3 regions of the Pantoea sp. SYBGC1 genome follow, and region 2 is predicted to be linked to each of the others. Evidence: predicted binding sites of a transcription regulator. Region 2 holds the regulator's gene; each other region holds the start of a gene.

Region 1 (4,649 bases), on a different contig from region 2:
GCTGGCACCCGATCATCCGCTGGCGCAGCGCACGCATATTACGCCGCAGGATTTCGCTGATGAAGTTCTGATGATCTACCCGGTACAGCGCCAGCGGCTGGATGTCTGGCGTCACTTTCTGCAGCCCGCCGGCGTCAGCCCGGCGCTGAAAAGCGTGGACAATACGCTGCTGCTGATTCAGATGGTTTCGGCGCAGATGGGGATCGCCGCCCTGCCGCACTGGGTGGTTGAGAACTTTGAGAAGCAGGGGCTGGTCGTCACTAAAACGCTGGGCGACGGTCTCTGGAGCCGGCTCTACGCCGCCGTACGCGAAGGCGAACAGCGTCAGCCGGTGCTGGAAGCCTTTGTGCGTTTTGCCCGTCAGCACGCCTGTGATCACCTGCCGTTTGTGCGCGACGCTTCACAGCCGGGCGCGGTATTACCCGGCGCATCCTGATGGCCCGGCGCGGCGTGCGTGCGCCGCGCTGTTATCCCCGCCCCGCCTGCACTATAATGCGCCGCCTTTACTGCATACCCGGAGAGTTTCACCATGACTAATAACGATGTTCTGCGCAGCGTGCGCTATATGCTTGATCTGAGCGATAGCAAAGTGGTGGAGATTTTTGCCCTTGCGGGAAGCGATGTGCCGCTGGAGGATGTGCAGGCCTGGCTGAAAAAAGAGGATGACGCCGCGTTTCGCAAACTGCCTGATGTACTGATGGGTTATTTCCTCAACGGGCTGATCTACTACCGGCGCGGTAAAAGCGACGATGCGCCGGCGCCCTCTGTTGAACGTCGCATGAGCAATAACATCTTTCTGAAGAAGCTGCGTATCGCGTTTGCGCTGAAAACCACCGATATCCCCGACATCCTGCTGAAAGCCAACTTCAAGGTTTCACAGGGCGAAATCGGCGCTATCTTCCGCAACCCGGATCACAAGAACTACCGCGAATGTGGCGATCAAATCCTGCGTAATTTCCTGAAAGGGTTAACGCTGATTCAGCGTCCGGGAACGCCGGCGAAGAAAAGCTGATCGCATGGCGCAGCCTGCAGGCTGCGCCCGTCACGTGCTCAGGCGTGACGCCTGCCAGTCACCCAGCGTTTATGCACATAGAGTGAAGCGAAGATCACCGCAGCGCCCGCAATAAAGCTCGGCCAGTGTGGCTTCTCCTGCCAGATCGCCAGATTCACCAGCAGCCCCGCCGGAACATGCATATTGTTCATAATGCCCAGCGTGCCGGCATCCACCTGCGTGGCTCCGTAGTTCCACATAAAATAGCCCAGCCCGGATGCGGCAACGCCCAGCCATATCAGCACGCTCCACTGCAGCGTAGTCGTGGGCAGTTTCTGCGGATTGCCCCACAGCGACCAGGCCAGGGCGGCAATCAGCACCGCTCCGAGATAGAACCAGGAGAACGCCGTATGCTGCGGCATGGGCCGCGTCTCCTGCAGCCGTTTGTATCCCACCATGCCGACAGCAAAGCAGAGATTCGCCGCCTGCACCAGCAGCAGACCCAGCCAGAAATGATCGCTGACTTTGTCATAGCGAATAATGGCTGCCCCCGCTACCGCCAGCAGCGCGCTGAAGGCGTAGCCGATGCGCAAGGGACGCCGGCTCAGCAGGTCATAAATCAGCGTGATATAGAGCGGCGTCATCACCGTAAACAGCAGGAACTCAGATACGCTCAGGTAGAGATAGGCTTCAAAACTGAGCAGATACATAATGCCGAGCTGCAGCATTCCCACCAGCATATAGAGCAGCAGCGTTGATGCCCGGTAGCCGCGCCAGCGCAGAAACGGCAGAAAAACCAGCGCGGCCAGGCCCAGGCGCATCAGCACGGAAAACCAGCTATCAACCTGGCCGGCCAGATATTCGCCGATCAGACTAAAAGAAAAAGCCCACAATACAGTGGTGATAATAAGTAACAGCACGGTACACCATTTCCCGATAAACAGAGGCGCTAGTGTAATCAAACCCGCCTGCGTCAGCTGAATAATCTGGTTTACAACTGAATATATTTTACCCAATCGTGGCGAGCAGCTGGCGATCCGTGCTGGTCCGCTGTTACCTCCTGATACAGGCCCTGGTCAGAATGCGCATTAACACCGGCTTAAAACCTGGCAAAATGCGCGAAATCCAACATTTCCTGGTTTTTTTCGCTCCTGATTGTCATAAAACTGTAACATATGTGTCACACGTCACAGTAACGTGCAGCAACCATCTCTATTCTTTGCGCGATATGGAAACACCAGGTTTCCTTTACGCTTATGCGTATTTCTGCCCCAACCTGCTGGGAAATTCATAACTATTCTGCGCCCCGGAGGGCCACACTCATGCTGAGTATTTTCAAACCTGCACCGCATCGGCCTCAGGTCGCTGACGATCGTGTTGATCCGCTGTATCGCCGGCTGCGCTGGCAGATCTTCCTCGGGATCTTCTTTGGCTATGCCGCTTACTATCTGGTACGCAAAAACTTCGCGCTGGCGATGCCCTATCTGGTTGAACAGGGATTCTCGCGCGGTGATTTAGGGTTTGCCCTCTCCGGCATCTCTATTGCGTACGGCTTTTCCAAATTCATCATGGGGTCTGTTTCCGATCGCTCAAACCCGCGCGTTTTTCTGCCGGCGGGCCTGATTCTTGCCGCCTCGGTCATGCTGTTTATGGGCTTCGTGCCCTGGGCGACCTCCAGCATTATGGTGATGTTTGTTCTGCTGTTCCTGTGTGGCTGGTTCCAGGGAATGGGCTGGCCGCCGTGTGGCCGCACCATGGTGCACTGGTGGTCACAGAAAGAGCGCGGCGGCATCGTTTCCGTGTGGAACTGCGCGCATAACGTCGGAGGCGGTATCCCGCCGCTGCTGTTCCTGCTCGGTATGGCGTGGTTTAACGACTGGAAAGCGGCGCTCTATATGCCCGCGTTTGGCGCCATTCTGATCGCGCTGTTTGCATTTGCCATGATGCGCGATACGCCGCAATCGTGCGGCCTGCCGCCGATTGAAGCGTGGAAAAACGACTATCCACCTGATTACAGTGAGGATCATGAGCAGGAGCTGACCGCAAAGCAGATCTTTATGCAGTACATCCTGCCCAATAAGCTGCTGTGGTATATCGCGCTGGCAAACGTCTTTGTCTATCTGCTGCGCTACGGCATTCTCGACTGGTCGCCGACCTATCTGAAAGAGGTGAAACACTTTACGCTGGATAAATCCTCCTGGGCCTACTTCCTGTATGAGTATGCGGGCATTCCCGGTACGCTGCTGTGCGGCTGGATGTCAGACAAAGTGTTCAGAGGCAACCGCGGCGCGACCGGCGTGTTCTTTATGACGCTGGTGACAATCGCTACCGTAATCTACTGGCTTAACCCGCCGGGCAATCCGGGCATCGATATGCTCTGTATGATTGTGATTGGCTTTCTGATCTACGGCCCGGTGATGCTGATTGGCCTGCACGCGCTGGAGCTGGCACCGAAGAAAGCCGCCGGCACCGCAGCGGGCTTTACCGGCCTGTTCGGTTATCTGGGTGGCTCAGTAGCAGCCAGCGCTATTGTTGGCTATACCGTTGATTTCTTCGGCTGGGATGGCGGGTTTATGGTGATGATCGCCGGCTCGGTGCTGGCAGTGGTGCTGCTGCTGCTCACCATGATCAATGAACATAAGCATAAGAAACAGCTGGGATAAGCGAGGCGGGCCGGGAGAGACCGGCCCCTTTTTTTTACTCCAGAAAGAGTTTACGCAGCGTGTGCGGCACCGCATCGTCCGCATTGCTGCCAATGACCTCCAGCGACGGCAGCGTATCCTTCAGGCGCTGCTGACCGTTGTGCATAATGCACCCTTTACCGGCCATACTCAGCATCTCCACATCGTTCATGCCATCGCCGAATGCGATGCACGCTTTCAGCGAATGCCCCAGCTGTTTTGCCACAGCCTCCAGCGCGTGCCCTTTCGACACGCCGCCCGCCATCACTTCCAGACAGGTTGGCAGCGAGAAACTGACGTTAACGCGATCGCCCCAGCGCGCTTCAATCGCCTGCTCCAGCGGCAGCAGACTGGCCGGATCGCTGCAGGTGAAAAAGACCTTGCTGATGCCATCGGTGGGCAATATTCCCGGCTCATAGAGCTGATACATAAACTCTGACTCCTGAAAATAGTCCTGCTCATCGGGATGGTGACGGTTCATAAACCACTCATCATCGCGATAAACATGGGTCAGGATGTTTTCATCCTGATATTTCAGGGCGTAAAGCTCGCTGGCGATATCGCCGTCAAGATTGTGGCTGAAAATCAGCTCGCCTGAGGCGTTATGCACGCGCGCGCCGTTGGAGGTGATCATATACGCCGGAATGCCGAGCTTATCGCGCATCTGTCCCACGTCGATATGGTGGCGGCCGGTGGCAAAAACAAAATGGATATCACGCGCCACCAGCGCCTGCAGCGTGGTACGGGCAAACGGCGTCAGACGATGTTGCGGCGAGAGCAGCGTGCCATCCAGATCGGATGCAACGATGTGAAACATGGAAACCTCGGGTTGTAATAACGGAAATAACGTCAGCTGAGATGACGGGCAAAAAAATCCACGGTGGCATTGAGCGCTTCGGCGCGCATTGCATCTGATTCAAACAGAATCTCATGGCGCGCGCCTTCAATGACGCGCGGTGCGTTACCTTCACAGGGAT
Region 2 (4,649 bases):
GTCTGCACGCCGTTGAACTGGATCCCCTGCTCCGCTTCAAACAGCTCTACGCCATTCAAATCGCCAAAGAAATCGAAGTGCCACCAGGCGCGACGGAACTCGCCGTCGGTGACAACCTGCAGGCCATTGGCACGCTGCTGCGCGACAACATCGCGAATAGCCTGGTCTTCCACTTCGCGCAGCTGCTCCGCGCCAATCTCACCACGGGCGTGCTGTTCGCGCGCCTGTTTGATCGCAGCGGGACGCAGAAAACTGCCGACGGTATCGGCGCGGAACGGGGCGTGCTGAGCGGGCATAGATTCTCCTTGCAGACCGGTAGTTGCGGTCAGGTATAATTTCTTCTGGTTATTTCAGCCATCTGGATGGCTATATGTCCAAAGAGTGCCACGCTTCCGCGCGCGGGGCAACGGAAGAATTTTCAGCAGGCATGAAGAAAATTCATTTTCCTGTGTCCCTGCTTCCTGCTTACTCAATGGCCGCCCGCGCAGCGGAGATTTGCGCATCGGAGAGAGGTAAATAGCCCGCTTCCGCCACTCGCCGCTGGCCCTGCGACGACAGTACCTGATGCAGAAACGCCGCCACCAGCAGCGGCAGCGGCTTGCCCGGCGGTTTATTCACGTAGATATAGAGTGGCCGGGACCAGGGATAGCGGCCGCTGCGGATGGTATCGGCATCCGGCATGATGCTTTCGCCGGTTCGCGTCACAATCGGCACTATCTTTACGCCGCTGAGATGAAAGCCAAAGCTGGCGTAGCCGATACTCTCTGGCGTGGTCGCAACCGCCTGCACTACGGCAGCTGAACCGGGAAACTCCGCCACGTCAGCGCGAAAATCGCCGCGACAGAGCGCCTGCTGTTTGAAGAACCCCCAGGTGCCGGAGGCGGAGTTGCGGCCAAAGCGCTGAATGCGCCGCTGCGCCCAGTTATCGTCTGTCACGCCCGTATCGCCCCAGCGCTGCGGAACCTGCGTGCCGCCGCACAGGCGGGTAACAGAATAGAGCGCATCAAGCTGCGGCTGGCTGATACGCTGCAGCGGATTAGCCTGGTTCACCACCACGACCAGCGCATCCATGGCGACCGGTACGGCGAGCGGCGGATAGCCGTAGCGGGCAATGAACAGCTGTCGTTCATCGTTCTGCATCGGCCGGCTCATCGCGCCCAGCTGTGCGGCACCCGCAGCCAGCGCCGTTGGCGCGGTTGAAGAGCCCGCCGCCTGTACCTGAACGTTGACGCCGGGCGCCTGCAGGCTGAAATCTTCCCCCCACAGCGTCATCAGGTAGCCCAGCGTATCTGACCCGGCGCTGCTGAGGTTGCCGGTCAGCATCGCTTTTTGCGCCTGCGCCAGCACAGAGAAGAGCAGCAGAAGTGTGAACAGCAGAGATTTCAGCATGGAGCCGCCGTCAGAGAGAAGAAGAGCGCTATTGTGGCAAGCCTGCGAAAACGGCGCAACGCAGATTACCCCGCCCGCTCCTGCGCGGCCTCTTCCACAATCAGACGCGACGGCAGCAGAAAGCGAAAGCAGGTCTCCTGATGCGGCCGGCTGCTGATCTCCAGCCGTGCACCGTGATGGCTCAGCGCATGCTTGACGATCGCCAGCCCCAGTCCGCTGCCCCCGGTGGCACGCGACCGCGCTTTATCAACGCGGTAAAAGCGCTCCGTCAGGCGCGGCAGATGCTCTTCGCTGATGCCGGGACCGTTATCGCAGACTTTAAGCTCCGCTCCCTGCCGCGTGCGCAGCCAGCTGATATGGATATGCGTGCCTTCCGGCGTGTGGTTAACCGCGTTATAGACCAGGTTAGAGATAGCGCTGCGCAGCTGCTCGTCATTTCCCAGTACGCGTAAGTGAGGATCGGTATGGAAGTGAATAACATGGCGCCCCTGGCTCAGCGTTTCCGCTTCGCGCTGCAGCAGATGCAGCATGGCCGGTACATCAACCCGCTCTTTAAGATCGAGCGCCGGAGCCGCCTCGATACGCGACAGCGTCAGCAGCTGCCTGACCAGGCTGTCCATGCGCCGGGTCTGCTCCTGCATCGTGCCCAGCGCTTTGCTGCGCGTTCGCGCATTCATCGCCTCATCGTCCATCATCTCCAGATAGCCCTGCAGCACCGTGAGCGGCGTACGCAGTTCATGACTGACGTTGGCAAAAAAGTTGCGGCGGGCGCCCTCCAGCTGATGCATCTGGGTCACATCGCGCGCCACCATCAGCCACTGCCCCTCGCTGTAAGGCATCACGCGGAACTCCATGTGCCGCTGATTATTCAGCACTACCGTCAGCGGCCGGGCAAAGTCGCGCTGGCGGATATAGCGGGAGAATTCGGGATAGCGCAGCAGGTTGAGAATATTCTGGCCGTTATCCTCCGGCCAGCGCAGCCCCAGATGCTGCTGGGCGAGGCCGTTGCACCAGAAAATGGTTCCCTCTTCAGTGGTCAGCACCACGGCATCCGGCAGCGACTCCGCACCGCTGCGAAAGCGCCTGATCAGGTTTCCCAGCTCGCGGCGGCGGCGGCGGTTACGCAGCTGCATCTGGTAGAGGCCATAAAACAGCGGTTCCCAGCTGCCGCGCCCGGTGGGCGGCGTCATTGATCGGTCGACCCACAGCCAGTGGGAGAGCCGCATCAGATTAGTAAAGTGCCAGGCCAGAACGCCTGAGACGGCTGCCAGCAGCCACCACGACAGATAACCAAACAGCAGGCCGAGCAGCAGCGCAGGCAGACAGGCCAGCGCCAGCTCGGTCAGTAATCGCTTCCAGGAGAGGCGTTCCAGCACGGTAGCAGGCTCCGTTTAGTAGCGGGCAGAGAAACGATACCCTGTTCCGCGTACGGTTTGCACCATACGATCGTGGCCGGAGATTTCCAGTGCTTTACGCAGGCGACGAATATGCACATCTACGGTGCGATCTTCGACATAGACGTTGGTGCCCCAGACGTGGTTCAGCAGCTGTTCGCGGCTGTAGACCCGCTCCGGATGCGTCATAAAGAAATGCAGCAGCTTATATTCGGTTGGCCCCATCTCCAGCGGCGTGGTCTCCGACATCACGCGATGTGAGGAGGGATCGAGACTCAGCCCCTGCATCTCAATCACCTCTTCGACCGCCATCGGGGAGATGCGCCGCATGACGGCTTTAATACGCGCCATCAGCTCTTTCGGTGAGAACGGCTTGGTGATGTAATCATCTGCGCCCACTTCCAGCCCGCGCACGCGATCCTCTTCCTCACCGCGCGCGGTCAGCATCATGACCGGGATATCGCGCGTCATGGCCTCGCGCTTCAGATGTTTAATAAACTGAATGCCGCTGCCGCCGGGCAGCATCCAGTCCAGCAGAATCAGATCGGGCCAGGGTTCAATCAGCCGGCTAATCGCGCTGTCATAATCTTCCGCTTCAATGGGCTGGTAGTCGTTCTGTTCCAGCACAAAACATAACATTTCCCGGATGGGCGCTTCATCTTCCACAACCAAAATGCGCTTGGCCATTATTGCTCCTGCGAGTGTGACGGGATGTCACTGGGATATGCGGCGTCATTATGCGTCAGTTTTATGACACTTTTATGAAAAACCCGGCGGGTAAGCAAGAGATAAAAACCACCCCCGCACCGGCAAAAACGTCTTTTTTCCTTTGTGCCCGAAGCCGTTATACTGGCCGCCAGCTTTCAGGCAGGACACCCCATGCGCATTATTCATACCGCAGACTGGCACCTCGGTCAGTTTTTTTACAGCAAGAGTCGCGCCGCCGAACACCAGGCTTTTCTTGACTGGCTGCTCCGGCAAATTGCTGAGCATCAGGTTGATGCACTGATCGTGGCAGGCGATCTGTTTGATACCGGTTCGCCCCCCAGTTACGCCCGTGAAATGTTTAACCGGTTCGTGGTCGCGCTGCAGCCCAGCGGCTGTCAGCTAATTGTGCTGGCGGGCAATCACGATTCGGTCGCCACGCTGAATGAGTCGCGCGAACTGCTGGCCTGCCTTAACACCCGGGTGATCACCAGCGCCACCCCCGGCGGCGAACAGCAGGTGCTGACGCTGACGCAGCGTGACGGATCGCCGGGCGCGCTGCTGTGCGCCATTCCCTATCTGCGCCCGCGCGATATTCTGCGCAGCCGGGCCGGTCAGTCCGGGCGCGACAAGCAGTTATCGCTGCTGCAGGCGATTGAGCAGCATTATCAGCACTGCTATAGCGCCGCCGTGGCAGAAAGAGAGCGGCTGGATAAGCCGCTGCCAATCGTCGCTACCGGCCACCTCACTACCGTGGGCGTGACCAAAAGCGACGCGGTACGTGATATCTATATCGGCACGCTGGATGCGTTTCCGGCGCAGGCATTTCCGCCCGCAGACTACATTGCACTCGGCCATATTCACCGCGCGCAGCGGATTGCCGGCACGGAACATATTCGCTACAGCGGCTCACCGATCCCGCTCAGTTTTGATGAGAGCGGACGTGATAAAAGCGTCTGGCTGCTCGATTTTGGCCACACGCTGGAGAGCGTAACCGCGCTGACCATACCCGCCTTTCAGCCGATGCAGATGCTAAAAGGATCGATGGCAGAGATTGAGGCGCAGCTGGCACAGTTTGCCCGCTATGAGGGATTGCTGCCGGTATGGCTGGATATCGAGATCACCACGCAGGAGTACCTCACCGATCTGCAGCGGCGTATT
Region 3 (4,649 bases), on a different contig from region 2:
TGTACGTGGCGAGTCAGCAGGCGCTGAGCGATATCACGCCCGCGCCGGATGTGGTCTATCTCGACCCCATGTATCCGCACCGGCAGAAAAGTGCGATGGTCAAAAAAGAGATGCGCGTATTTCAGTCGCTGGTGGGAGCAGATGAGGATGCCGATGCGCTGCTGGAGCCGGCCCGGCGTCTGGCGAAAAAGCGTATCGTGGTCAAGCGTCCTGATTACGCACCGCCGCTGGCAGGCGTGGTAACACAGTCTGCCGTGGTAACCAAAAGTCACCGCTTTGATATCTATCCGCCGCTAACCTGAAGCGGCAGAGCAGGGCGTCAGACACAAAACAGGCCGGTTATCCCGGCCTGTTTTTTTTATTCTTCTTCTGCGTCGCGCAGCGGCACAATCAGCATATCGATATGCACGGTGTTGATCAGCTGACGCGCGGATGACATCAGCTTGCTCCAGAAATCCTGGTGATGTCCGCAGACCACCAGATCCACATCATATTTCCGGATAGCATCCACCAGCACCTGGCCCAGATCGCCGCTGCCGCTCAGCGTTTCGCCAACCGGATAGCCTGCGCTGACGGAGAGGGCTTTCAGGGCGCTGTGCGTCTCCTCGGAAATGCGCTTCTGCATATCGCCGAGATTTACGTCAATCAGGCCGGTATAGAGATCGGAATAGTTAACGTCAACGTGGATCAGCGAGATTTTGGCATCATAAGGGCGCGCCAGCGAGACTGCTTTATCCACCAGCAGCTGGCTTTCCGGAGAGAGATCGACTGCAATCAGGATATGTTTATAGGCCATGATAAAACTCCTTTCTCAATATTCTGGGGGGCTACCCTCCCGCAAACCACGGCGGGCGTTTTCCTTAGCGCGAAGCGGCGATGAAGCGCCGGTGACTCAATGAAACTGCAGGATCTGTTGTTATCTGCTGAGTATAGCCAGTGTCACCGGCAAATGCTGCACCGCTGCGCCTGAGCGTGATAACGATCCGCAGAGCAGCGGGTTATGCATATATTGACGAAGCGCGCCGCTGGAAAAAATTTGAGCAGATATTCTACACTGAAATTGCGTGCCACTTTTCTCTGGTGGCGAGGCGCAGACCTGTAAAACAACAATGCCAATCTGCTTATCGATGGCTGGCTTATTTTCCACAGGACGTCTGCAGCACTTCCCCGCTGCATATCACGTCATTGCGGTACCAGCCAGAAGGGGGAAATATGATCAGCACTATCGCGCTTTTTTGGGCTCTTTGTGTGGTTTGTCTGGTGAATATGGCGCGCTACTTCTCATCCCTGCGTGCGCTGCTCTACGTATTGCGCGGCTGCGATCCGCTGTTGTACCAGTATGTTGACGGTGCCGGCTTTTTTACCTCTCACGGCCAGCCGGGTAAGCAGGTGCGGCTGGTGCGCTATATCTGGCTAAAGCGCTATCTCGACCATCATGACGATGAGTTTATTCGCCGCTGTGAGCGGGTGCGCAGTCAGTTTGTACTGACCAGCGGGCTCTGTTTTCTGGTCGTGGTGAGCCTGGTGGCGATGGCAATCTGGCAGTGAAACAACACGGTCATACCACGCGCAGGCAATAAAAAAGGGCGACACTGCTGTCGCCCTTTTGCCGGAATAGTGCGGTATCAGATCAGATGCAACGCAATCCAGTAGAGTCCGCCTGAGAGCAAAATACAGACCGGCAGCGTGAAGATCCACGCCATGGCGATATTTTTGATGGTGCGACTCTGCAGTCCGCCGCCGTCAACCAGCATGGTGCCGGCCACAGAGGAGGAGAGGATATGCGTGGTTGAAACCGGCATACCGGTATAGCTTGCCACGCCAATCGATACGGCGGCGGTCACCTGCGCTGACATACCCTGCGCATAGGTCATGCCTTTCTTACCGATTTTTTCACCGATGGTGGTCGCCACACGACGCCAGCCAATCATGGTGCCGATACCCAGCGCCAGCGCTACGGCCACGATAATCCAGACCGGGGCATACTCAATGGTGCCAAGCAGATCGCCCTTCAGCTTACTGAGGAAGCGCTTGTCGTCCGCACTGGTTTCCGGCAGCTTGGCCGCCTTATCCGCAGTGTCAGAGATGCACAGCAGCAGACGACGCATCTGGCTGCGCTGATCGACAGAGAGCTGATCGTAGCTCTGCAGATTGTTCAGCAGGCCCTGAGCCCGGCCGATAGCCTGCAGCGCACGGGCGCTGTCACAGTGAAACTCCTGCGGGCCGCTCGGCACTTCTTCCGGCGTCGGCAGCGCAGGCGGTGCCATCTGCACAATGTGCGTCAGCGAATCGCCATGCTGGCGGTAATACTGCTCCAGATGGTTAACGGCATCGCGCGTGCGGGTGATGTCATAACCGGAAGCGTTCATATTCACGACAAAACCCGCCGGAGCCACGCCAATCAGCACCAGCATGATCAGACCAATGCCTTTCTGCCCGTCGTTAGCGCCGTGTGAATAGCTGACACCGATGGCCGAAACAATCAGCGCGATGCGCGTCCAGAACGGCGGCTTTTTCTTGCCATCGATCTTTTCACGGTCAGCGGGAGTCATATGAATACGCGCGCGTTTCTTCGTACTGCTCCAGTAGCGGCGCAGCAGGAAAATCAGGCCGCCGGCGATGATCAATCCGATAATCGGTGACAGGATCAGCGACAGGAAGATATTGATCACTTTTGGCAGATTGAGCGCATCCACTACAGAGGTGCCGGTCATCAGCGCATTGGTGAGACCAATACCGATAATGGCGCCAATCAGCGTATGGGAGCTGGAGGCCGGCAGGCCCAGATACCAGGTGCCGAGGTTCCAGATAATGGCAGCCAGCAGCATGGAAAAGACCATGGCGAGGCCGTGCGCCGAACCGACATTCAGGAGCAGGTCGGTAGGAAGCATATGTACGATGGCGTAGGCCACGCTCAGACCGCCGAGCAGCACGCCAAAAAAGTTGAACACACCTGCCATCACCACTGCCAGCTGCGCCCGCATCGCACGGGTGTAGATAACGGTAGCGACCGCGTTGGCGGTATCGTGGAAGCCGTTGATTGCCTCATAAAACAATACAAACAGCAGGGCAAGAACCAATAACAGGCCGGTACTCAGGTCAAGACCAGCAAACAGATGTAGCATAAACGTTACGCCATTTTGGAGGACATGAACGCGGCGCATTATCTGCGACAACGCACTGTATGGGAAAGAGAAATATAGCCTTTTTTTGTCTTAAATTGGTAACTCAGAGGACAAAACAAGGTAAAAGAGCCGAAAAATGAAACAGTTACATTATGACATATTTACGGCATTTTTTTGAAGGTGGCGTAAAAAGCCGCAGATCACTACAATCAGCGCCTTTCGTAATCGGGTGGACATCGCAGTGGAAAAGTTTGACGTTATCGTAATAGGGGCAGGTGCTGCCGGGATGTTCTGTGCAGCGCAGGCGGGACAGCGCGGGCGCCGCGTACTGCTGCTGGATAACGGCAAAAAAGCGGGCCGTAAGATTCTGATGTCAGGCGGCGGCCGCTGCAACTTTACCAATCTGTATACCGAGCCGGCGGCCTACCTGTCGCACAACCCGCACTTCTGCAAATCTGCGCTGGCGCGTTACACCCAGTGGGATTTTATCGATCTGGTCAGCCGGCACGGCATCGCATGGCATGAAAAAACGCTGGGTCAGCTGTTCTGCGATGACTCCGCGCAGCAGATTGTCGATATGCTGCTGAAAGAGTGTGAAGCGGGTGCGGTGACGCTGCGGCTGCGCAGCGAAGTGCTGAGTACGGAGCGTGACGACGGGGGATACCGGCTGCAGCTTAATGGCGCAGAGGTATGGGCAGAGAAGCTGGTGATCGCCAGCGGCGGGCTGTCGATGCCGGGACTGGGCGCGTCGCCGTTTGGTTACAAAGTGGCGGAACAGTTTGGTCTGCGCGTCTATCCGACCCGCGCCGGGCTGGTGCCGTTTACGCTGCATAAACCGCTGCTGGAGCAGCTCAGCACCCTGTCGGGCGTTGCGCTGCCGGCTACCATCGAAGCGCAGGATGGCACGCTGTTTAAGGAGGCGATGCTGTTTACCCATCGCGGTCTCTCTGGTCCGGCAGTGCTGCAGATCTCCAGCTACTGGCAGCCAGGCGAGTTTATCAGCGTCAACCTGCTGCCGGCGCTGGCGCTGACCGATTACCTTGATGAGCAGCGCAGCGCGCATCCCAACCTCAGCCTGAAAAACAGCCTGGCGAAGATCCTGCCGAAGCGGCTGGTGGAAGTGCTGCAGGCGATGAACCAGATCCCGGATGTCACCCTGAAGCAGCTCAACAGCAAACAGCAGGCTGAGCTGGCGCAGTTGCTGCATCAATGGCGGGTACAGCCAAACGGCACCGAAGGTTATCGCACCGCAGAGGTCACGCTGGGGGGCGTTGATACCAGCCAGCTCTCTTCAAAAACCATGGAAGCGCGCGATGTGCCGGGCCTCTATTTCATTGGTGAGGTTGCGGACGTGACCGGCTGGCTGGGGGGCTACAATTTCCAGTGGGCGTGGAGTTCCGCCTGGGCCTGCGCCCAGGCGCTCTGAGCATTACCCGCGGCTCAGCAGCAGCTGTCCCAGCAGGCTGTCGCGGTTGACCACACCATATTTCAGGTTGGTGGCGAGATATTTGCGGTCGAAACCGG

The links. The regulator PhoB, encoded in region 2, activates phosphate uptake and scavenging genes when phosphate is short. The targets are predictions, from matches to a motif close to CTGTCATAAAACTGNCNNAT.
Region 1: a site for PhoB is predicted at 2,147-2,166, ahead of glpT (glycerol-3-phosphate transporter). Genes of this name have one in related genera too.
Region 3: a site for PhoB is predicted at 3,276-3,295, ahead of pitA (inorganic phosphate transporter PitA). Genes of this name have one in related genera too.

What each region holds. Positions count from the first base shown of each region.
Region 1 covers NZ_JBXUNM010000006.1:173,079-177,727, reverse strand. The annotation lists gene metR (HTH-type transcriptional regulator MetR) at 1-436, shown strand, start outside; gene AC2CF9_RS12495 (YehS family protein) at 530-1,012, shown strand; gene AC2CF9_RS12490 (carboxylate/amino acid/amine transporter) at 1,051-1,911, opposite strand; gene glpT (glycerol-3-phosphate transporter) at 2,314-3,654, shown strand; gene yigL (sugar/pyridoxal phosphate phosphatase YigL) at 3,689-4,489, opposite strand; gene pldB (lysophospholipase L2) at 4,522-4,649, opposite strand, start outside.
Region 2 covers NZ_JBXUNM010000003.1:325,794-330,442, forward strand. The annotation lists gene AC2CF9_RS08850 (cobalamin-independent methionine synthase II family protein) at 1-296, opposite strand, end outside; gene AC2CF9_RS08855 (PstS family phosphate ABC transporter substrate-binding protein) at 466-1,386, opposite strand; gene phoR (phosphate regulon sensor histidine kinase PhoR) at 1,455-2,765, opposite strand; gene phoB (phosphate response regulator transcription factor PhoB) at 2,781-3,470, opposite strand; gene sbcD (exonuclease subunit SbcD) at 3,663-4,649, shown strand, end outside.
Region 3 covers NZ_JBXUNM010000009.1:84,960-89,608, reverse strand. The annotation lists gene rsmJ (16S rRNA (guanine(1516)-N(2))-methyltransferase RsmJ) at 1-302, shown strand, start outside; gene uspA (universal stress protein UspA) at 359-796, opposite strand; gene uspB (universal stress protein UspB) at 1,213-1,548, shown strand; gene pitA (inorganic phosphate transporter PitA) at 1,626-3,125, opposite strand; gene AC2CF9_RS14675 (BaiN/RdsA family NAD(P)/FAD-dependent oxidoreductase) at 3,367-4,551, shown strand; gene AC2CF9_RS14670 (glycosyltransferase family 32 protein) at 4,555-4,649, opposite strand, start outside.